DNA from 3 places in the Pseudomonas sp. NLJ1 genome. Region 1 is predicted to be linked to each of the others. Evidence: predicted binding sites of a transcription regulator. Region 1 holds the regulator's gene; each other region holds the start of a gene.
What was found. The regulator sigma-54, encoded in region 1, starts transcription at its own class of promoters, with help from an activator protein. The targets are predictions, from matches to a motif close to ANTGGCATNNANNTTGCTNT.
Positions count from the first base shown of each region.

Region 2: flgB (flagellar basal body rod protein FlgB) is a predicted target of sigma-54. The motif match lies at 3,154-3,173, and genes of this name have one in related genera.
Region 3: nirB (nitrite reductase large subunit NirB) is a predicted target of sigma-54. The motif match lies at 2,384-2,403, and genes of this name have one in related genera.

Region 1 covers NZ_CP137735.1:3,832,356-3,839,942, reverse strand. The annotation lists gene R9B85_RS17410 (KpsF/GutQ family sugar-phosphate isomerase) at 1-373, shown strand, start outside; gene R9B85_RS17405 (KdsC family phosphatase) at 386-910, shown strand; gene lptC (LPS export ABC transporter periplasmic protein LptC) at 919-1,491, shown strand; gene lptA (lipopolysaccharide transport periplasmic protein LptA) at 1,478-2,002, shown strand; gene lptB (LPS export ABC transporter ATP-binding protein) at 2,003-2,728, shown strand; gene R9B85_RS17385 (RNA polymerase factor sigma-54) at 2,904-4,397, shown strand; gene hpf (ribosome hibernation-promoting factor, HPF/YfiA family) at 4,477-4,785, shown strand; gene ptsN (PTS IIA-like nitrogen regulatory protein PtsN) at 4,798-5,262, shown strand; gene rapZ (RNase adapter RapZ) at 5,265-6,119, shown strand; gene R9B85_RS17365 (HPr family phosphocarrier protein) at 6,139-6,411, shown strand; gene R9B85_RS17360 (superoxide dismutase) at 6,857-7,468, opposite strand; gene R9B85_RS17355 (class II fumarate hydratase) at 7,544-7,587, opposite strand, start outside.
Region 2 covers NZ_CP137735.1:1,135,436-1,143,022, forward strand. The annotation lists gene R9B85_RS05050 (hypothetical protein) at 1-71, opposite strand, end outside; gene flgE (flagellar hook protein FlgE) at 144-1,499, opposite strand; gene flgD (flagellar hook assembly protein FlgD) at 1,531-2,235, opposite strand; gene flgC (flagellar basal body rod protein FlgC) at 2,251-2,694, opposite strand; gene flgB (flagellar basal body rod protein FlgB) at 2,697-3,107, opposite strand; gene cheR (protein-glutamate O-methyltransferase CheR) at 3,478-4,305, opposite strand; gene R9B85_RS05080 (chemotaxis protein CheV) at 4,358-5,287, opposite strand; gene flgA (flagellar basal body P-ring formation chaperone FlgA) at 5,364-6,116, shown strand; gene flgM (flagellar biosynthesis anti-sigma factor FlgM) at 6,281-6,595, shown strand; gene R9B85_RS05095 (flagella synthesis protein FlgN) at 6,646-7,113, shown strand; gene R9B85_RS05100 (flagellar brake protein) at 7,193-7,587, shown strand, end outside.
Region 3 covers NZ_CP137735.1:4,152,326-4,159,912, reverse strand. The annotation lists gene nirB (nitrite reductase large subunit NirB) at 1-2,259, opposite strand, end outside; gene R9B85_RS18870 (molybdopterin-dependent oxidoreductase) at 2,563-6,588, opposite strand; gene map (type I methionyl aminopeptidase) at 6,905-7,587, shown strand, end outside.

The DNA.
Region 1 (7,587 bases):
GGAGAACGTGATGCACGCCGGCGACGAACTGCCCCAGGTGCCCCGCGGCACCCTGCTCAAGGACGCGCTCCTTGAAATGTCCCGCAAAGGCCTGGGCATGACCGTGATCGTCGAAGCCGACGGCAAGCTGGCCGGGATCTTCACCGACGGCGACCTGCGCCGCAGCCTGGACCGCAACATCGACGTCCACACCACCCTGATCGACCAGGTCATGACCGTGCACGGCAAGACGGCCCGCGCCGAAATGCTCGCGGCCGAGGCCCTGAAGATCATGGAAGACCACAAGATTGGCGCCCTGGTGGTGGTGGACCGCGAAGACCGCCCCACCGGCGCGCTGAACATGCACGACCTGCTGCGCGCCGGCGTGATGTAAAGGAGCGATGGAATGAACCAGGACCTCATGCAACGCGGCAAGCACATCAAGCTGGCAGTGTTCGACGTGGACGGCGTGCTCACCGACGGGCGCCTGTACTTCCTCGAGGACGGCAGCGAATTCAAGACCTTCAATACCCTCGACGGTCAGGGCATCAAGATGCTCATGGCCTCGGGCGTGACCACTGCGATCATCAGCGGGCGCAAGACCCCTGTGGTCGAGCGCCGGGCGAAAAACCTCGGTATCCCGCACCTGTACCAGGGGCGCGAGGACAAATTGGTCGTGCTTGACGGCCTGCTCGCCGAACTGGGCCTAAGCTATGATCAAGTGGCCTACCTGGGCGACGACCTGCCCGACCTGCCGGTCATTCGTCGGGTAGCATTGGGCATGGCCGTGGCCAATGCCGCTCCGTTCGTTCGCCAGCACGCCCATGGCGTGACCCAGGCACGTGGCGGCGAAGGCGCAGCCCGTGAATTCTGCGAACTGATCATGCACGCCCAGGGCACCCTGGACGCTGCCAACGCCAATTACCTGTAAGGCTGCCCATGTTCAGCAAGAAAGCCCGCAACATTGCGCTGCTCGCAGTGATCGCCGCGCTGCTGGTAGCGATCGGCTACTGGAATGTCAGCCCGGAAAGCTTCCTCGACAAGCCGGTGGCCCAGGTCGACGAAAGCGCCATCGACTACTATGCGGTCAACGCCCACAGCCTGCAGTTCCTACCCGACGGCAAGCTGCAGTACGAAATGACCGCAGACAAGGTCGAGCACCTCAAGGCCAGTGAAATCACTCTGCTGACCACGCCGGACCTGCACCTGTATCGCGGCACCGAATATCCCTGGCATGTGCAGAGCACCCGCGCCGAAGTCAACCCGGACGGCAGCGAAGTCGAACTGATCGACAACGTACGGGTCGCCCGCACCGACGAAAAGCAGCGCGAAATGATCATTACCAGCTCACGCATGACTGTGTTCCCGCAGAAGCAATATGCGCAGACCGAGCAAGCCGTTAGAATCGACGGCGCCGGTGGCACAACTACGGGCAAAGGAATGAAAGCGTATTTGAAAGAAGGCAAGATGGACTTGCTCTCTAACGTAAGAGGACAGTATGAGGCTCGTTAAAACCCTCCCCCTTCTGCTCAGCCTGAGCGCAGCACTGGGAAGCGCGAGCGCCCTCGCCCTGCCGAATGACCGTGACCAGCCTATCCGTATCCAGGCCGACAACGCCCACCTGGACGACAAGCAGGGTGTGGCCACCTACACCGGCGACGTGATCATCACCCAGGGTTCGATGATGATCAAAGGCAACACCGTGACCATCACCCGTTCCGCCTCCGGCGATATCGATGTGGTGACCTCGGTGGGCAACCTGGCCTACTTCGAGCAGCAGCAGAGCGCAGCCAAACCGGACAAGATGAAAGGCTGGGGCGTGACTATCCAGTATCAGGCGCAGAAAGACCTGGTGGTTCTCACCGACCGCGCCAAAGTCGAGAACGAAGGCAACACGACCGAAGGCGAGAAGATCGTCTACAACACCAAGACCCAGGTGGCAACCGCCGGTCGTGGTGGCAACGTGACTTCGCCGCGTCAGCGTATCGACATGGTGATCCAGCCCAAGAAGAAGGCCGAGTAAATGGCAACCCTCAAAGCCCAGCACCTGGCCAAGAGTTACAAGGGGCGGCAGGTCGTGCGTGACGTCAGCCTGTCGATCGACAGCGGCCAGATCGTCGGCCTGCTCGGCCCCAACGGCGCCGGCAAGACCACCTGCTTCTACATGATCGTCGGCCTGGTCCAGGCCGAACAGGGGCGCGTGCTGATCGACAACCTCGATGTCAGCCACCAGCCCATGCATGGTCGCGCCCGCGCCGGCATCGGCTACCTGCCACAGGAAGCCTCGATCTTCCGCAAGCTGTCGGTGGCCGACAACATCATGGCCATCCTCGAGACCCGCAAGGACCTCGACCGCGACGGCCGGCGCAAAGAGCTGGAAAGCCTGCTGCAGGAGTTCCACATCAGCCACATTCGCGACAACCTCGGCATGAGCCTTTCCGGTGGTGAGCGCCGCCGCGTGGAAATTGCCCGCGCGTTGGCGACCGCACCCAAGTTCATCCTGCTGGACGAACCGTTTGCCGGTGTCGACCCGATTTCGGTCGGCGACATCAAGCAGATCATCCACCACCTCAAGGCCAAGGGCATCGGCGTACTGATCACCGACCACAACGTGCGTGAGACCCTGGATATCTGCGAAACCGCCTATATCGTCAATGATGGCCGGCTGATCGCCGAAGGCGACGCCGAAACCATCCTGGCCAACGACCTGGTCAAAGAGGTTTACCTGGGCCACGAGTTCCGGCTCTGAGCCCGGCACGCGCCTGGAGTACCGGCAAATTGCCCTGCAACCCGGGTAAAGTTGTTACGGTACTCTAGGCAAACGCTACAATTTAAGGCATAAAACTTGCTTTATCCGGCGCCCCGGCGCCCTCGTGTAGTGGATGGCGCATGCGCGCCGGCGAACAAGGTATTAAGCCCCAGCCATGAAACCATCGCTCGTCCTAAAAATGGGCCAGCAACTGACGATGACCCCGCAGTTGCAACAGGCCATCCGCCTGCTCCAGCTTTCTACCCTGGACCTCCAACAGGAAATCCAGGAAGCGCTGGAGTCGAACCCGATGCTCGAACGTCAGGAAGACGGCGACGACTTCGACAACAGCGACCCGATGGCGGACAACGCCGAGAACAAGCCGGCCGCCGAAGTCCAGGACAACAGCTTCCAGGAAAGCACCACCAGTGCCGACACCCTGGAAGACGGTGAGTGGAGCGAGCGCATCCCCAACGAGCTGCCGGTCGACACCGCCTGGGAAGACATCTACCAGACCAGTGCCAGCAGCCTGCCGAGCAACGACGACGACGAGTGGGACTTCACCACCCGTACATCGGCCGGCGAAAGCCTGCAAAGCCACCTGTTGTGGCAACTCAACCTGGCCCCGATGTCCGACACCGACCGCCTGATCGCCGTCACCCTGATCGACAGCATCAACGGCCAGGGCTACCTGGAAGACACCCTCGAGGAGATCTGCGCCGGTTTCGACCCGGAGCTGGATATCGAGCTGGACGAAGTCGAAGCTGTACTGCACCGCATCCAGCAGTTCGAGCCAGCCGGCGTTGCCGCCCGCACCCTTGGCGAATGCCTGTTGCTGCAACTGCGCCAGCTGCCCGCGAGCACCCCGTGGATGGCCGAAGCCAAGCGCCTGGTCAGCGACTTCATCGACCTGCTCGGCAGCCGTGACTACAGCCAGCTGATGCGTCGCATGAAAATCAAGGAAGACGAGCTGCGCCAGGTCATCGAGCTGGTACAAAGCCTCAACCCGCGCCCCGGCTCGCAGATTGAGTCCAGCGAGCCTGAGTACGTGGTACCCGACGTCATCGTACGCAAGGACAGCGACCGCTGGCTGGTAGAGCTGAACCAGGAGGCCATTCCGCGCCTGCGCGTCAACCCGCAGTACGCCGGCTTCGTGCGCCGGGCCGACACCAGCGCCGACAACACCTTCATGCGCAACCAGCTGCAGGAAGCGCGCTGGTTCATCAAGAGCCTGCAAAGCCGCAACGAAACCCTGATGAAGGTGGCCACGCAGATCGTCGAGCACCAGCGCGGCTTCCTCGACCACGGCGACGAAGCGATGAAGCCTCTGGTGCTGCATGACATCGCCGAAGCGGTGGGCATGCACGAGTCGACCATTTCGCGGGTAACCACGCAGAAATACATGCACACGCCGCGTGGCATCTACGAACTGAAATACTTTTTCTCCAGCCACGTCAGCACCTCCGAAGGCGGAGAATGCTCGTCTACGGCGATCCGCGCGATCATCAAGAAACTGGTTGCGGCGGAAAATCAGAAAAAGCCATTGAGTGACAGCAAGATCGCTGGTTTACTGGAGGCACAAGGCATCCAGGTAGCCCGTCGCACCGTCGCCAAGTACCGCGAGTCCCTCGGCATCGCACCGTCGAGCGAGCGCAAGCGACTGATGTAGCCCCTGAGATGTGCCACAGCGTTTGTGGGGCAGGTGCAAGACCTGCCTCTTTATGCACGGGCAACAAAGGAGAAGCTGTATGCAAGTCAATATCAGTGGACAGCATGTAGAAGTCACCCAGCCACTGCGCGATTATGTGCTTGAAAAGCTCGCTCGCGTGGAAAGTCACTTCGACAAGATCACCAACGTGCAGGTCATCATGAAAGTCGAGAAGCTGCAGCAGAAGGTCGAGGCGACCTTGCAGATTCCCGGCGGCGAAGTGGTTGCCAACGCCGAACACGAAGACATGTATGCAGCGATCGACGCCTTGGCCGACAAGCTCGACCGCCAACTGAAAAAACACAAGGAAAAACAGCAAAGCCTGCTGCAAGGTGCAGCCGCCCGCTGATCCCCCTCATCCATGATCCGACTTGAAACCATCCTGACCCCCGGCCGTTCCCTCGTGAACGTGCCGGGCGGCAGCAAGAAGCGCGCCCTGGAAAAGGTCGCCACCGTCATCGCCGAACAAGTGCCCGAACTGGAGATGCAGGACGTCTTCGAAAAACTGGTCGCCCGGGAAAAACTCGGCTCGACCGGTTTCGGCAACGGCATCGCCATCCCGCACTGTCGGCTTGAAGGATGTTCCGCTCCGGTCAGCGCCCTGCTGCACCTGGAAGCGCCTATCGACTACGACGCCATCGATGGCGCGCCGGTGGACCTGCTGTTCGTCCTGCTGGTGCCAGAAGCCGCCACCGATGCCCATCTGGAACTGCTGCGCCAGATTGCCAGCATGCTCGATCGCAAGGAGGTCCGTGATCGCCTGCGTGCGGCCACCAGCAGCGAGGCCCTGTTCCAGGTTGTCCTGGACGTACAGAACGAGCACTGAACATGCGCCTGATCATCGTCAGCGGCCGGTCCGGCTCCGGCAAGAGCACCGCCCTCGATGTCCTGGAAGACAACGGTTTCTACTGCATTGACAACCTGCCCGCCGGGCTGCTGCCGCAGCTGGCGGAAAATGCGCTGATCAACACCGAATTACTGCAACCCAAGGTTGCCGTGTCGATCGACGCACGCAACCTGCCCAGCCACCTGACGCGTTTCCCCGAGTTGCTCGAAGAAGCCCGCGCCCGGCATATCCAGTGCGACGTGCTGTACCTGGATGCCGACGAAGACGTACTGCTCAAGCGCTTCTCGGAAACCCGCCGACGCCACCCGCTGACCAACGCCGACCGCTCGCTCGCGGAAGCGATTCGGGTGGAAAGCGAATTACTGGGGCCGATTGCAGACCTGGCCGACCTGAAGATCGACACTACCAGCCTGAACCTGTACCAGCTGCGTGATTCGATCAAGCTGCGCCTGCTCAACCAGCCCGAACCTGGAACGGCGTTCCTGGTCGAGTCGTTCGGTTTCAAGCGCGGAATGCCGGTCGATGCCGACCTGGTGTTCGATGTGCGCTGCCTGCCCAACCCCTACTGGAAGCCCGAACTGCGTGAGCACTCCGGCCTTGAGCAACCGGTGATCGACTACCTGGCCGCACAGGCGGATGTCGAAGAGATGTTCAACGACATTTCCAGCTACCTGCTCAAGTGGCTGCCCCGCTTCGCCGCCAGCAACCGTGCCTACGTCACCATTGCCATTGGCTGCACCGGCGGCCACCACCGCTCGGTGTACATCACCGAGCGCCTTGGCCAGTTGCTGCAGCAATCCCTGAAAAACGTCCAGGTCCGCCACCGCGACCTCTAGCCCAAGGATCCGCCCCACGATGCCCGCCCGTGAAATCACCATCATCAACAAGCTGGGTCTGCATGCCCGGGCGGCAGCCAAGTTCGTCGGCGTTGCCGGCCGCTTCCCCTGCCAGGTCAGGGTTGGGCGTGCACCGGACAAACTGGTGGATGGCAAGAGCATCATGGCGGTGATGATGCTGGCAGCAGGCAAAGGTACCCAGGTGCACCTGTATACCGAAGGTGAGCAGGACGTTGAAGCCATGGATGCGCTGGTCGAGCTGATCAACAACTTCTTCGACGAAGGCGAATGAATTTCGCTGGCCCGCACGGTCCGTGTGGGAACAGCGTTTTTGCGCACAACGCCTGTGGGAGATTGCCCAGTCCTTTGGGCTGCGCTATCGCGTAGAGAACTGAATTCGCAAGCGGTACGCGTACCCTGTGGGAGCGGCTTTAGCCGCGAAGAATCCAACGCGGTGCATGGCACCGGCTGCGCCGGTGTTCGCGGCTAAAGCCGCTTCCACAGCGTCCCCGCTAATTCAATGAGTTATGTGCCGCTCCCACAGCGAAGCCGGTGAACGCCCCATCATCCGGCGCAAACCGATGCACAGCCCCAAGCTGGCCAGACCAGGTCCAACCAGGCGAAGCCGCGCGCCAATAGCAGCGCAGTGCCTGCCAGCAACAGCAAAGTCCCAAGCGCCAGGCGAAACAGGCGCACACGGCTGACAGACATCATCTGAGAGCGCATACCGGGTAGACTCACTTCAGGGTTTCGAGGTAGCGGCGCTCCACTTCCGCCCAGTCAATGACGTTATAGAAGGCACCGATGTATTCCGGACGACGGTTCTGGTACTTCAGGTAGTAGGCATGCTCCCACACGTCCAGGCCGAGGATTGGCGTGTTGCCATGCATCAGCGGGCTGTCCTGGTTGCCGCTGCTTTCCACCACCAGGGTTTTCTGCGGGCTCACGCTGAGCCAGGCCCAGCCACTGCCGAAGCGGGTCAACGCAGCCTTGGTGAAGGCCTCCTTGAAGGCAGCGAAGCCGCCCAGCTGGGCGTCGACGGCCTGCGCCAGAGCGCCCTGCGGCTCTCCCCCACCCTGCGGCGACATCACGGTCCAGAACAGGCTGTGGTTGGCGTGCCCACCGCCATGGTTGATCACTGCACCACGAAGGTTTTCCGGCAATTGCCCGACCGCGCCGAGCAGCTTTTCCACCGGCCATTCAGCCCATTCGGTGCCTTCGATGGCGGCGTTGAGGCCATTGACATAGGCCTGGTGGTGCCTGGAGTGGTGGATTTCCATGGTCTGCGCGTCGATGTGCGGTTCCAGCGCAGTGTAGGCGTAAGGCAGTGCAGGCAAGGTATGGGGCATATCAGTGAATTCCGTAGGCATGGGTTGGGCGATGACCAACGCGGCCATCGCTGGCGCTTGGGCCGTGACTCGGGGTCAGATACCACCGGCAGTGAGTTTTTCCGGGTCCAGCAGCGCTT
Region 2 (7,587 bases), 2.7 Mb from region 1:
CAGGGCGCGGTACCGGCCTGGGCCTGGTACAGGCAAAAAGCAGCGATCAATGTGACAACCAGCCGTTTCATGACGCCTCCTGCAAACACGACGAACCCCTTCACGACAAAGGGGTTCGTCCAAACACGCTCAACCAGCAACCATCAGGTCATCTGGATGATGGTCTGCATGATGGTGCTTTCGGTGGAGATGGTCTTGGCGTTCGCCTGGTAGTTGCTCTGCGCCTTGATCAACTCGACCAACTCTTGCGTCAGGTTCACGTTCGAGCCTTCCAGTGCGTTGGACTCGACGCTGCCCAGGGTACCCGTCTTCGGCGCATCGATGCCCGGAATGCCGGAGGTATAGGTTTCCGTCCAGCGGGTACCACCGATCTGCTGCAGGCCCTGCTCGTTGGCGAAGCTGGCCAGGGCCACCTGACCAATGGCGCGGGATTGCTGGTTGCTGAAGCTGGCGAACAGCACGCCCGTCGAGTCGATGCTCAGGCTCGACAGAATACCGGTCGCGTAACCATCCTGGGACTGCGACATGCGCGCGGTCTCGGTGTTGTAGGAGGTGGTGCTGTTCATCGCCAGGCGCATGCCATCGGCGTTGCCGGCGGCGCCATTCGAACCCCAGTTACCTGCGGAATCTTCCACCGCCGGCACCCAGCCGGTCATGGTGAAGGTGTTGTTATTCACCGTGAACGAAGCACCCGCCGGGTGCCCGGTGTTATCGGCCGTCATGCTGCTGACCGAACCATCGCTGTTGAAACTGATGGTGCCGGTCAGCGGCGCAGTAGAGGCCGGGTTGAACGGGTTGCGCCCGTCCACCAGGGTGTACATGGTCCACTCATTGGTGCCGGTCTTGCGATAGAACTGCTCCATGGTGTGCTCGTTGCCCTGACTGTCGTAGACCTTGGTCGGGAACGACTTGGTGTACGTCGTCTGGTCGGAAGGATCGAACGGCAGGTTCGGCACCATCGCGCCACTGCCATCGTCGACTTCCAGCGGGATGTCGGCGGCCGAAGAATTCAGGTTGATGCCCTGGTCGATCAGCGATGTTGCCTTTGGCTGCAGCGAAGACGTATCGATCTGCAGATCGGTCAGCACACCCTTCTGGATCTTGCCAGTCGAGTCGGCGGCATAGCCCTGCAGGCGCAGGCCGTCCGAGGTCACCACGAAGTTGTCCTTGCTGGCCTGGAAAGCACCCGCACGGGTGTACACGCGCGAGCCGTTATCGGACAGCACGAAGAAGCCCTGGCCCTGGATGCCCATGTCCAGCACGTTGCCGGTGGTGTTGACGTCACCCTGGGTGAACTGCTGGGAAACGGCCGCCAGGCGCACACCGTTACCCACCTGGTTCTTGCCCACGCCCAGGCGGTTGGAGCCGGCGTAGACATCGGCGAACTCGGCACGCGACGACTTGAAGCCGTTGGTGTTGACGTTGGCGATGTTGTTGCCGGTGACATCCAGCTGTTTGTTTGCTGCGTACAGACCGCTAAGGCCGATATTGAAAGACATGAATTCGCTCCTTTTGCCGCACTAGCGGGCCTTAGATACCGATGGTTTGCACGTCGGAGAGGGACACTTTGCCGACACCGGCAAGGTTGAGCACCATTTCGCCGGCGGCGCTGAAGCTGACGCTGGTCACTTTGGCTGGCAGCAGCGTGTTCATCTGCACCGACTTGCCATCTACCGTGGTGCTGGCGGTGAAGGTGTAGGTGCCAGGGTCGACTTTCTCGCCGCTGTTGTTGGTACCGTCCCAGATGAAATCGGCGTAACCGGCTTTCTGTTCGCCCAGTTCGATGGTCTTGACGGTATTGCCGTCCTTGTCCTTGATGGTGATCTTCGCTTCGCCGATGGCTTGCGGCACCACGAACTGCGCATTGAAGCTTTCGGCGGTATCGACCACCGCCTTGTCGTTCTGCACCACCACCGAGCGCCCGACCAGCGACGACGCCTGCAAGGCCTGGGACGAGGCCATGGAGCCGGTAATGGCATTGACCGATTCGTTCAGCGAGGTAATGCCTTCCAGGCTGCTGAACTGTGCCAACTGGGCAACGAACTCACCATTGTCCTGCGGGTCCAGCGGGTTCTGGTGCTGCATCTGGGTGACCAGCAACTGCAGGAAAGCGTCCTTGCCGAGCGAGTCGTTGCCGGTCTTGGATGCAGTGTCGACGGTCTTTTTCGTGGGTGCACCCACACCGGAAGCCGTGAGCACTTCATTGAGGTTCACGCCGGTAGTATCGATTGCCATGGTCTGGTTTCCTTATCACTGACCGAGGGTCAGGACTTTCTGCATCATGGCCTTGGCCGTGTTCATCAGCTCGGCGTTGGTCTGGAACGCGCGGCTGGCGGAGATCATGTCTGCCATCTCCTCGACCACGTTGACGTTGGGGTAGTAGACGTAACCGTCCTTGTTCGCCGCCGGGTGGTTGGGCTCGTAGCGAGCTTCCAGGTTACTCTGGTCCTCGACGATGCCTTTTACCTGCACGCCCTGCCCTGCCTCGCCCTGGTCTTCGAACAGCGACTGGCTGCCGCCGGCCTGCGCGTCCTGGAAGGTGGTGGCGAACACCGGGTGGCGGGCGCGGTAGGTCTGGTCGATGCTCGAGGACACGGTCTCGGCGTTGGCGATGTTGGAAGCAACGGTGTTCAGGCGCGTGTTCTGCGCACTCATGCCGCTACCGGCAATGTTGAAGACACTGGAAAGGGACATGATCATTCTCCCCGCAGGGCCGACACCAGCCCTTTGAATTTACTGTTGAGCAAGGTGAAGCTGGCCTGGAAGCCGACGGCGTTTTCGGTGTAGTTCGATTGCTCGATCTGCGCGTCCACGGTGTTCTGGTCGATCGACGGCTGCGTTGGCGTGCGGTACTTGAGGGTATCGTCGGCCATGGCCAGGCCCTCGGCCTCGATATGGCGGCTGTTGGTACGATCGAGGCTGAAACGGCCGCCACTCTGCTGCTTGTCGCTTTCGGCAGCGAGCACCGAGGCGAAGTCCATGTCGCGCGCCTTGTAGTTGGGCGTGTCGGCGTTGGCGATGTTGTTGGCCAGCACTTCGGCACGCTGGGCGCGGAAGCCCAGGGCCTTTTCGTGAATACCAAGCGCCTTGTCGAAGCTGATGCTCATGTCGGGGAAACCTTCGGAGGTTGACCGGAATATCGTTGGGCAAGGTATAGCAAGGGCTGTGCCAACCAACAGAAAGCCAGGAAATACGGGCTTGCAGGGCGAGGTGCTGTCAGAGTGATGCCAGAAAAGCGGCAAAGGCCTTCCGCCTTGAGCGACGAAAGCGGCAATTGCCAGGCGGCAAAAGCGGCAAAACAAAAAATTGACGTCAGTGTCTGTTGTCTGTTGGGACCTCTTCGCGGGTAAACCCGCTCCCACAGGGTTGTGCACAGCTCTCGAAGGCGACGCCGTACCTGTGGGAGCGGGTTTACCCGCGAAGAGGCCGGCACAGGCAAACAAAAAGGCCGGCAACTTGCGTTGCCGGCCTTTGTGCTTACTTCGCCTGGTAGATGATCCCCGGGCTGCACTGCACCATCTGGTAATGGTCCGGCAACCCGTTCAGCGCTTCGGAAGCCCCGAGGAACAGATACCCGCCCGGCTTCAAGGTACTGTGGATACGCAACAGGATGTCCTTCTTCACCTGCGCCGAGAAGTAGATCAGCACGTTACGGCAGAACACCACATCGAACTTGCCCAGGCTGGCATAGCTGTCGAGCAGGTTGAACGAGCGGAACTCGACGCGGCTGCGAATCGCCGGCTTGACCGCCCAGCGCCCCGGCCCCTTGGTGTCGAAGTAGCGCTGCAGGCGCTCCTGCGACAAGCCACGGGCAATCGCCAGGCTGTCGTACTCGCCGGTCTTGCAGTTGGTCAGCATGGTGCCGGACAGGTCGGTGGCAACGATCTGCGCGCCCATCTTCAACTGGCCGAGGTTGCTGCGCTCGAACTCGTCGATGGCCATCGAGATGGAGTACGGCTCCTGCCCCGACGAACAGGCCGCCGACCACATGCGCAGGCGCTGGCCGGGGTTGTTGCGGATGAACTCGGGGATGACCTTGTTCTTCAACACCTCGAACGGGTAGGTATCGCGAAACCACAGGGTCTCGTTAGTGGTCATGGCATCGACCACCTGCTCGCGCAAGCCGCCGCGCGGCTGGGCCTGGATGCGCTGCACCAGCTCGCCCAGGCTCTTGATGCCCTGTTGCTCCATCAGCTTGTTGAGACGGCTGGAAACCAGGTACTGCTTATTCTCGCCCAGAAGGATGCCACAGGCTTTCTCCAGGAACACCCGGAACTGTTCGAAATCCAAATTACCCGTAGACACTACTGCCGCCTCTTTTCAATCACTGGTGCCGGGGGGCCAGCCCCCGGCGGCTTCAATGCGTTGCCTTGATCCGGTCGACCACGCGCTGGGCGAGGTCGTCCGGCTTGAACTTGGCCAGGAAGTCATCGGCACCGACCTTCTTGACCATTGCCTGGTTGAATACCCCGGACAGCGAAGTATGCAGGCAGATATGCAGCTTTTGCATGCGCGGATCACTGCGGATCTCGGCCGTAAGCGTATAGCCGTCCATTTCCGGCATTTCAATGTCCGAGATCATCATCAGGAACTCTTCTTCCGGCTTCTTGCCCTCGTCCACCAGCTTGCGCAGGTATTCCAGGGCCTGACGGCCGTCATTGAGCGCCACCACCTCGACCCCCACGGTCTGCAGGCAGCGGCTGACCTGCTTGCGCGCCACCGACGAGTCGTCGACGGTGAGCACCCGCAGCAGCACCGCCTTGTCCTGCACCTCGGCATCGACCACCCCGGCCGACACCGACTCGGACGACGGCGCCACTTCGGCCAGCACCTTCTCCACATCGATGATCTCGACCATGCGGTTATCCACCCGGGTGACCGCAGTCAGGTAGTGATCGCGGCCAGTGCCCTTGGGTGGCGGATGGATTTCTTCCCAGTTCATGTTGACGATGCGCTCCACCGAATGCACCAGGAAACCTTGGGTCTTGGTGTTGTACTCGGTGATGATCACAAAACTGCTGCGCGTGTCTTCCTGCAGCGGCCGCAACCCGGTGGCCATCGACAGGTCGAGGATCGGGATGGTTGCCCCGCGAATATTGGCAACACCGCGCACTACCGGGTGCGCCTTGGGCAGCAGGGTCAGTGCAGGGCATTGCAGCACTTCCCTGACCTTGAATACGTTGATGCCGTAAAGCTGTTCGCCATTGAGGCGGAACAGCAGCAATTCCAGGCGATTCTGCCCCACCAGCTGCGTGCGCTGGTTGACCGAATCCATAACACCTGCCATGCCAGACTCCTTATGTTTCAGCCTTTCGTTGCAACTCAGTTAGCGAGTCGGCACGGGCTTTGCTTTTTTGAGCGCCATGTACACGAAAACGACATTTTCCCGACGATTGACACGCCTGCTGACTGGCTCGCTGGCCATGCTGTGCCTGCTGGTGCCCGGCGTTCGCACGATGGCGAACGCGTTTACCATGCCTGAACAGCTTATCGGTGTCACTCAAGGGTTTCTTGAATTCAGCGTCGAAGATTATCTGGCCACCACCCAGACCGCCGGCCGTTACGAGATCCAGGTCAACCCGCTTGACCCACGCCTGCGCATGCCGCTGTGCAGCCAGCAGCTGGACGCCTCGCTGGAAAGCCCGGCCCAGCCGCTGGGCCGTGTCACGGTAAAGGTGCGCTGCGAGGGCACGACACCATGGACCGTGTTCGTGCCGGCCACCGTGCGGCTGTTCCGCAACGTGGTGGTGGTGACCCGGCCGCTCAAGCGCGACAACGTGGTGGGTGAAGGCGACGTGGCCCTGCGCGAACGCGATGTCGGCACCTTGGGCCAAGGCTTTCTGACCGAACTGGAGCAAGCGGTGGGCATGAAGATGCTGCGCCCGACGGTGATCGACCAGGTACTCACCCCGCAACACCTGGAACAGGCCGAGGTGGTGCGCAAGGGCGACCACGTGGTGATCATCGCCCGCAGTGGCAGCCTGAGTGTGCGCATGCCCGGCGAGGCCCTGAGCAAGGGCGGCCTGAGCGAACAGATCCGGGTGCGCAACCTCAATTCCAAACGGGTGATCAAGGCCAGGGTGACCGGCCCCGGCCAGGTCGAGGTAAGTATGTAGCCAGCCCATTGATTTGCGCTGGCGGTGAGGAACCGCTTTTCCTAAACTGTGTCAGAAAACGGGTTCGCGAGCTTGCTGACAGGCGGCTGTGCATTTGTGCCTAAAGTTTCTTTCGGGTTGGCCGAAAACAAGGCAAGCGTCCAAATACCCAGAGGTTTCTGATCATGGTCATCGACTTCAGTCGTTTGAATAACTCTCCGTCCGTCACGGGCGGCGTGCGCGGCAACACCGCGTCCGGCAGCGCCGAAAAACCGGCAGCCAGCCAGGAAGCGGCAACCACCACCAGCGCCAGCGGAGAAGCGGTACACCTCAGCCAAGAGGCCCAGCAGTTGCAGAAGATCAGCGACAAGCTGCGCGACGAGCCGGTGGTCAACAGTGCCCGTGTGGCCCAGTTGAAACAGGCGATCGCCGACGGCAGCTACCAGGTCGATGCCGGCCGGGTCGCCAGCAAACTGCTCGATTTCGAAGCCCAGCGCTGACCGTTCGGCGCGCTGACTTCACGGACGCTAGATAAAGCCAAGAGTTAGCCATGCACGACACCACCTTGCTGCAACTGATCGAAGATGACATTGCCCCGATGCAGGAACTGCTCGATCTCCTGCAGAAGGAGGCCGTTGCACTGCACGGCCGCGACATGGCGCCACTGGAAAACATCCTGGCCCGCAAGCAGTCTTTGATCGTATTGCTGGAGCAGCAAGGCCTGCGGCGCAACCAACTGCTCACCAGCCTTGGCCTGAGCGCCAACCGCGCCGGGGTGGAGGCCGTTGCGGCACAATCGCCAAACGGCGAACTGCTGCTGCAGCAACTCGACGTGATCAGCCAGTTGATGCAAGCCTGCCAGCAGCTCAACGAGACCAATGGCCGGATCATCCAGGTGCAGCAACACGTCACCGACAACCAGATCCGCATCCTCATGGGTGGCGATTCGCCCTCGCTCTACGACAGCCGCGGCAGCACCTCGCCGCTGACCAAGCCACGGGCCCTCAGCCAAGTGTGATTTTTCTATCAAGGCACGGAACATACTGGCAAAATGCCGTTAATTGCGTGTTTCGCTTTTGCCTGGAGAACGATAAGCCGTGTTCAATGAATCCGATGCCCCGCAGCCGCCAAAGGTGCTGAGCACTCCCTTGGAGATTGCGGCCAACTTGCGGCAGCTGCAGGAAAGCCACGACCCCCTGATCATCACCTTCCACGACCGCAGCCAGCGCTTCCAGAGCTACGTGGTGCACGTGGACCGTGAAAGCAACACCTTGGCGCTGGACGAGATGATCCCGCGCGACGGTGAGAAGTTCATCGAAAACGGCGAACACTTCCGCGTCGAGGGCTTCCACGATGGCGTGCGTATCGCCTGGGACTGCAATCACGAGCTGAAGATCAGCGAAGTCGATGGCAACCGCTGCTACCGCGGCGCCATGCCGGTAGAAATGACCTACCACCAGCGCCGCAACGCCTTCCGCGCCGCGCTGAAGCT
Region 3 (7,587 bases), 320 kb from region 1:
CTGCAGTTTGTCGGCGGTGCGGATGTAGAACATCAGCACGCGGTCGATCAGGCGTACGAGGGTCTCGTCGTCGAGGTCGGTGGCAAACAGTTCGGCATGCCGCGGGCGCATGCCGCCGTTGCCGCACACGTACAGGTTCCAGCCCTTGTCGGTGGCGATCACGCCGATGTCTTTGCTCTGTGCCTCGGCGCATTCGCGGGTGCAGCCAGACACCGCGAACTTGAGCTTGTGCGGGCTGCGCAGGCCTTTGTAGCGGTCTTCCAGGCGCAGGGCCATGCCGACGCTGTCCTGCACGCCGTAACGGCACCAGGTGCTGCCAACACACGATTTCACCGTGCGGGTCGACTTGCCGTAGGCATGGCCGGTTTCGAAGCCGGCCTCGATCAGCTCGCCCCAGATCAGCGGCAGCTCGTGCAACTGGGCGCCGAACAGGTCGATGCGCTGGCCGCCGGTGATCTTGGTGTACAGGTCGTACTTTTTCGCTACCTGGCCGATCACGATGAGCTTGTCGGGGGTGATTTCACCGCCGGGGATGCGCGGCACCACCGAGTAGGTGCCGTTCTTCTGCATGTTGGCCATGAAGGTGTCGTTGGTGTCCTGCAGCGGCACCAGCGCCGGGTCCATGATCGGCTGGTTCCAGCACGAGGCGAGGATACTGCCCACCGCCGGCTTGCAGATGTCGCAGCCAACGTGGCCCTTGCCGTGGCGCTCGAGCAGTTCGTTGAAAGTACGGATACCCTCTACCCGCACCAGCCCGTACAGCTCCTGACGGGTGTAGGCGAAGTGCTCGCACAGGCTCTTGTCCACCGCCACGCCACGGGCGGTCAGTTCGTGCTCGAACACCTGCTTGAGCAGTGCCGCGCAACCACCGCAACCGGTAGCGGCCTTGGTGCAGCCCTTGACTGCGGCAAGGTCGCCGCAGCCGCTGTCGATGGCGGCGCAGACTGCGCCCTTGCTGACGTTGTGGCAGGAGCAGATGGTCGCGCTGTCGGGCAGCGCATCAGCACCCAGGGCCGGTGCACCGTCGCCTTGCGGCAGGATCAGTGCCGCCGGGTCGGCCGGCAGGGCGATGCCGTTCTGGGCGTATTGCAGCAGGGTGTCGTAGTAACTGTTGTCGCCGACCAGCACCGCACCGAGCACGTGCTTGCCGCTGGCATCCACCACCAGCCGGCGGTAGGCGCTGTTGGCTTCGTCGATGAAGCGGTAGCTGCGTGCGCCCGGGGTGGCGCCATGGGCATCGCCGATGGAGCCGACATCCACGCCCAGCAACTTGAGCTTGGTCGACATGTCGGCACCGGTGAACTCGCCAGCGGCTTCACCCATCAGCAATGCTGCCAGGTTGCGCGCCATGCTGTAGCCCGGGGCAACCAGGCCGAACACGCTGCCGTTCCACGAGGCACACTCGCCAATGGCGAAGATGCGTGGGTCGCTGCTGCGGCAATGGTTGTCGATCACCACGCCGCCACGCGCGGCGATGTCCAGGCCACAGGCACGGGCCAGGGCATCCTGCGGGCGGATACCCGCAGAGAACACGATCAGGTCGGTTTCCAGGTGCTCGCCGCCCTCGAAGTTCATGCGGTAGCGGTAGTCTTCACCCGCACCGATCGACTGGGTGGCACGCGACAGGTGCACACCAACACCCAGCGCTTCGATCTGCGCCTTGAGCGCGGCACCGCCCTCGCCGTCCAGCTGTACCGGCATCAGCCGTGGGGCGAATTCCACCACGTGGGCTTCCAGGCCCAGCGACTTGAGGGCGTTGGCTGCTTCCAGGCCAAGCAGGCCACCACCCACTACCACGCCACGGCGGGCACTGGCTGCGGCAGCGCGGATGGCATCGAGGTCGTCGAGGGTGCGGTAGACCAGGCGGGCATTGCCGCTGGAACCTTCGATCGGCGGCACGAAGGGGTAGGAACCTGTGGCCAGCACCAGCTGGTCGTAGCCATAGCGGCCCTCGGCGGTGACCACCTCAAAGCGCTCACGGTCGATTTCCAGCACCGCTTCGCCGAGGTGCAGGTGCACACCGCTGACGCCGTAGAAGTCCTGCCCGCACAGGGCCAGGGTTTCGGCACAGCTGCCGCCGAAGTATTCGGACAGGTGCACGCGGTCGTACGCACGTTGGCGCTCTTCGCCGAACACATGCACTTCGAAGCGCTGCAGGGCGCCGCGGCTGACCAGTTGTTCGACGCAATGGTGGCCGACCATGCCGTTGCCGACGATGACCAGTCGCTCTCGTTGCCCGCTGCTCGCTGTTGCCTTCATAAGCCGATCCTCGATCAAAAAAAAAGCGCCTGGAGCCGAAGCTCCAGGCGCCTTTGCCTGTATTCATCACGGTAGGGGCCCGGGTTGATCGCCGTTGATCAGGGGGCTTTGTTGTAACCAGGGTAAAGCAGGGAGTGTGCCAACCCTGTTTCCTGTACCGGCCTCTTCGCGGGTAAACCCGCTCCCACAGGGATCGCCACATTTTTCAGACCTGTGCAGTACCTGTGGGAGCGGGTTTACCCGCGAAGAGGCCGGCACACTTCATGCACATTCACAGTGCACTACACCCCATCCTGGGGCACGTCAGTACACATCCCGCCGATAGCGTTTGGCCTTGCTCAGATTCTCGACATAAGCCGCAGCCGCCACTGCATCCATGCCGCCATGCTCGGCCACGATCGCCCGCAACGCCGCATCCACATCCCTGGCCATGCGCTGCGCGTCGCCACACACATAGAAGTACGCCCCCGCCTCCAGCCACTGCCACAGCTGCGCGCCCTGTTCGAGCATGCGCTGCTGCACGTAGACCTTCTCGGCCTGGTCACGCGAAAACGCCGTGTCCAGACGCAAGTGCCCTGTAGCCTGCCAGGCCTGCAGCTGCTCCTGGTAATAGAAATCGGTGGCCGCGTACTGCTCGCCGAAGAACAGCCAGTTGGCCCCTTTCGCCCCACGTGCCTCTCGCTCTTCGAGGAAGGCCCTGAACGGCGCAATGCCGGTACCAGGCCCAACCATGATCACCGGCACGCTGTCGTCCTCGGGCAGGCGAAAGTGCTTCGACACCTGCGGGAAGATCGCCACCTTCAGTGCCTGCGCACGGTCGGCAAGGAAGCTTGAGCACACGCCTTTGCGCGCGCCATAGCGCACCGTGGAAACGGTCAGGTGCACCTGCTGCGGGTGCGCCAGCGGGCTGGAGCTGATCGAATACAGGCGCGGCTGCAACGGCTTGAGCAGCTCCAGCCAGCTGGCCAACGGCAGCTGCTGGGGGAAGGCGCGCAGCACATCGACCAGTTGCCGCCCCCACAACCAGTCCTGCAGCTCGGCCTTGCACTCGGGCTGCAGCAGGCGCTGCAGGTCCGGGGCATTGCCAGCGAAAGCCTGCAGCTGCTGCGGGGTGACCTTGGCGATCTCCAGGTGCGCTTGCAGGGCTTCGGTCAACGGCATGGCGGGCTGGCCTTTCAGCTCGACCATGGTCTGGCCATCGAGCTGCATCAGCGCCAGCAACTCGTCGACCAGGGCCGGACAGTTGCGCGGCCAAACGCCCAGGGCATCACCAGCGGCATAGGTGAAGCCGCTGCCGCTCAGGTCGAACACCAGTTGACGGGTTTCCTTGGTGGCACCCGGGCCGTTGAGCAAGCGGTTTTCCAGCAGGGTGGCGGCCCAAGGTTGCTGCTTGCCGTAGGCCGACACGGGCGCAGGCTCGGTGACCGGTTGCGGTCCAGCGGCGCGGCCTAGCGTGGGCAGCAGCGCATCCAGCCAGGCGGCGAAGGCGTCGTCGAAGTCCGGCTCGCAGTCCACCCGCTGCAGCAGGCGCCGCCCCCCAAGCTCGGCCAGGCGCTGGTCGAGCTGGCGGCCAAAGCCGCAGAACTGGTCGTAACTGGAGTCGCCCAGGGCCAGCACGGCAAAAGGCAGTTCGGCACAGTGGGCGCCCTCCTCGCCCTGCAAGGCGTGCCAAAATGCTGCTGCGCTGTCGGGCGCTTCGCCATCGCCAAAAGTGCTGGCGATCAGCACCACGCTGGCGGCGCCCTGCAGCTGGCGCGGGCTGACCGCTTCCATGCAACTGAGCTGCACATCGAGGCCGGCGGCGCGCAGGCGCTCGGCACAGCGTTCGGCCAACAGCTCGCCGTTGCCGGTTTGCGAAGCCCACAGCACCTGGTGCCGTGGTGCTTTCAACGGCACATCGGGCAGCGCCGCAGGCTGGGCGAACAGCCCGGCCAGCAAGCCATCGACGAACAACCGGCGGTTGGCGGCCAGCGGCGCACTGGCCGGCAGGCAGGGCACGCCCTCGGCGCGGGCCTGGTCCAGGCCCAGCAGGAAGCCTTGCAGGTAATGGCGCTCTTCCTCGGCCAGCACCGGGGCTGGCAGGGCGTCCAGGCCAAGCAGTCGGGACAGGGTGGCGGTCGGCATGCGGGCAGGCTCCGGATTGGCAGTGTTCAGATCAAGGGCTTCGATGCGCTCACCGGCAACCCGCTCCAGGGTCACGGCACAATGCTTGAACGCTGGCTGCAGCGACAGCGGGTCGACCGCATCGCAGGTCACGGCGTTGATCGCCAGCTGCTCGCCGATCAGGTCGTTCCAGTGGAACGGGGCAAAGCAGTTGCCCGGCATCACCCGGTCGCTGATTCGCACGGGCAGCACGGCCTGCCCACGGCGCGAGCGAATGGCCACCTGGTCCTTTTCGGCGATGCCCAGCCGGGCAGCATCGTCGCGATGGATTTCCACGAAGGGGCCGGGCTCCAGCTTGTTCAGCGCCGGTACCTTGCCGGTCTTGGTCAGGGTGTGCCACTGGTGCTGCACGCGGCCGGTATTCAGCACCATGGGGTAATCGGCATCTGGCAGCTCCGCTGCCGGCAACCAGGGGCGGGCGAAGAAGCGAGCCTTGCCGCTGGCGGTCGGGAAAGCCAATGTCGGGCACTCGCCCTGGGCATCGCGCAGCAGCATCTGGCTGCTGCCGTCGTTGCGATAGCGCAATGGGCTGCGCGGGTTGTCGCGGCCCGGGGCGCAGGGCCACTGGTGCGGCTGCTCGCGCAGTTCGGCATAGCCGATGCCCCGCAGGTCGTAGCCGGTGGTTGGGTTGTGGAAGCGGCGGATTTCTTCGTACACCGCTTCGGCATCGGGGTAGTCGAAGGCGTCGGCGTAGCCCATGGCACAAGCGACCCGGGCGATGATCTGCCAGTCTGGCAGGCTCTGCCCGGGCGGTTCGACGGCGCGTGGCATGAGGGTGAGGTTGCGCTCGCTGTTGATCATCACGCCCTCGCCTTCGGCCCACAGCGCAGCCGGTAGCAGGATGTCGGCGTAGCGGTTGGTCTCGGTGTCGAGGAAGGCGTCCTGGGTAATCACCAGCTCAGCCTGGCGCAGGCCGTCGATCACCTGCTGGCGGTTGGCGACACTGGCCACCGGGTTGCTGCAGATGACCCAACAGGCTTTGACCACGCCGCTTTTCATCTGCTCGAACAGCGCCACCGTGCCCTCGCCGCCTTCGCTGCGCAGGCTGCCTGGGGCCAGTTGCCATTGCTGCTCGACGAAGGCGCGGTCTTGCGCTACCAGCGCCGAGCGCTGGCCTGGCAGGCCGGGGCCCATGTAGCCCATCTCGCGGCCGCCCATGGCATTGGGTTGGCCAGTCAACGAGAACGGCCCGCTGCCGGGGCGGCAGATGGCACCCGTGGCCAGATGCAGGTTGCAGACCGCATTGGTGTGCCAGGTGCCGTGGATGCTCTGGTTCAGCCCCATGGTCCAGCAGCTCATCCAGTTGCTGGCGCTGCCGATCCATTCGGCGGCCTTGATGATGTCGGCTTCGGCCAACCCGGTGATGGCGGCCACGCGGTCAGGGGTGTAGTCATCGAGAAAGGCCGGCAGTTCGTCCCAGCCTTCGGTGTGGCGGGCGATGAAGCCGGGGTCGGTGTGGCCGTTACGCAGCAGCAGGTGCAGCAGGCCGTTGAGCAAGGCCATGTCGCTGCCGGGGCGCACCTGCAGGAACAGGTCGGCCTTGTCGGCGGTAGCAGTGCGCCGCGGATCGACGACGATCAGCTTGGCACCCGCCTTGACCCGGTCGAGCAGGCGCAGGAACAGGATCGGGTGACAGTCGGCCATGTTGGCGCCGATGACCAGGAATACGTCGGCATGCTCGAAGTCCTGGTAGCTGCCGGGCGGGCCATCGGCACCGAGCGACAGCTTGTAGCCGCTGCCGGCACTGGCCATGCACAGGCGCGAGTTGGACTCGATGTGGCGGGTGCGGATAAAGCCCTTGGCCAGTTTGTTGGCCAGGTACTGTGCCTCCAGCGACATCTGCCCGGACACATACAGTGCCACGGCGTCGGGGCCGTGCTGGTCGAGGATGCCACGCAGGCGCGCAGCGGCGGCGGCGATGGCCTGGTCGATGCCGGTTCGCGCTGGCTGCTGGCTGCGCTGCTGGCGTACATAGGCATCCTCCATGCGCCCGGCGGCGGTCAGCGGCAGGTGTGCGGTGAGGCCTTTGGTGCACAGGCGGCCAAAGTTGCTGGGGTGCTGCTTGTCGCCGCTGATCTTGCCGACCTTGCCATCGGCAACGCTCATGACGATGCCGCAACCGACGCCGCAATAGGGGCAGACGCTGCGCACTTCGCTGTTGGCCATGGGCGGGCTCCTGTGGGGAACGCAAAAGGCGCCGGCTGCTCCGGCTTGCTGGGCAAGCGGGGCAACACGGCGCCTTTGTCGTGAAGTTTTGTGGGCTGTCGACGTTGATAGCCCTGGGTAGCGGTAGATCAGCAATTTATGGGCCAGCTGTGCCGACCCTTTCGCGGGTGAACCCGCTCCCACAGGTACATCGCAGCCCTCAGGCCCTGTGATATCCCTGTGGGAGCGGGTTCACCCGCGAAGAGGCCGGCACAGGGAGTGCACCATGCGATGGCAACCCCGCCCTCCATGGCGCTATGCTGGGGCAAATTCCAGCATGAGCAACCGCCCTCCCCCCATGTCCCAGGTGATTATCAAGACCCCCGCCCAACTCGACCTGATGCGCCGCGCCGGCCAGCTGCTTGCCCAGGTGTTCGCCGACCTCGACAGCTTCATCCGCCCTGGCGTGACCACCATGCAGATCAACGACCGCGCCGAAGCGTTCATCATCGGCACGCTCAAGGCCCGCCCGGCGAGCAAGGGCCAGTACGGGTTCCCTTATTCGCTAAACACCTCGGTAGACCATGTGGTGTGCCATGGCATGCCCAAGGCCGATGAAGTGCTGAAGGAAGGCTCGATCATCAACGTCGACATCACCCTGGAACAAGGCGGCTACATCGCCGACTCGTCGAAGATGTACAGCATCGGGCCAATCAGCGATGAGGCGCAGCGCCTGGTCGACACCACCTATGACGCGCTATGGAAAGGCATCGAACAGGTACGCCCCGGGGCTACGTTGGGCGATATCGGCCATGCCATCCAGACCCATGCCGAAGCGGCGGGCTACAGCGTCGTGCGTGAGTATTGCGGGCATGGCATTGGCCAGCAGATGCATGAAGGGCCCGAGGTGCTGCACATTGGCCAGCGCGGGATGGGCCTGAAGTTGAAGCCGGGGATGGTGTTCACCATCGAACCGATGATCAACCAGGGCGGACGCGGGACGCGCACGCTGAAGGATGG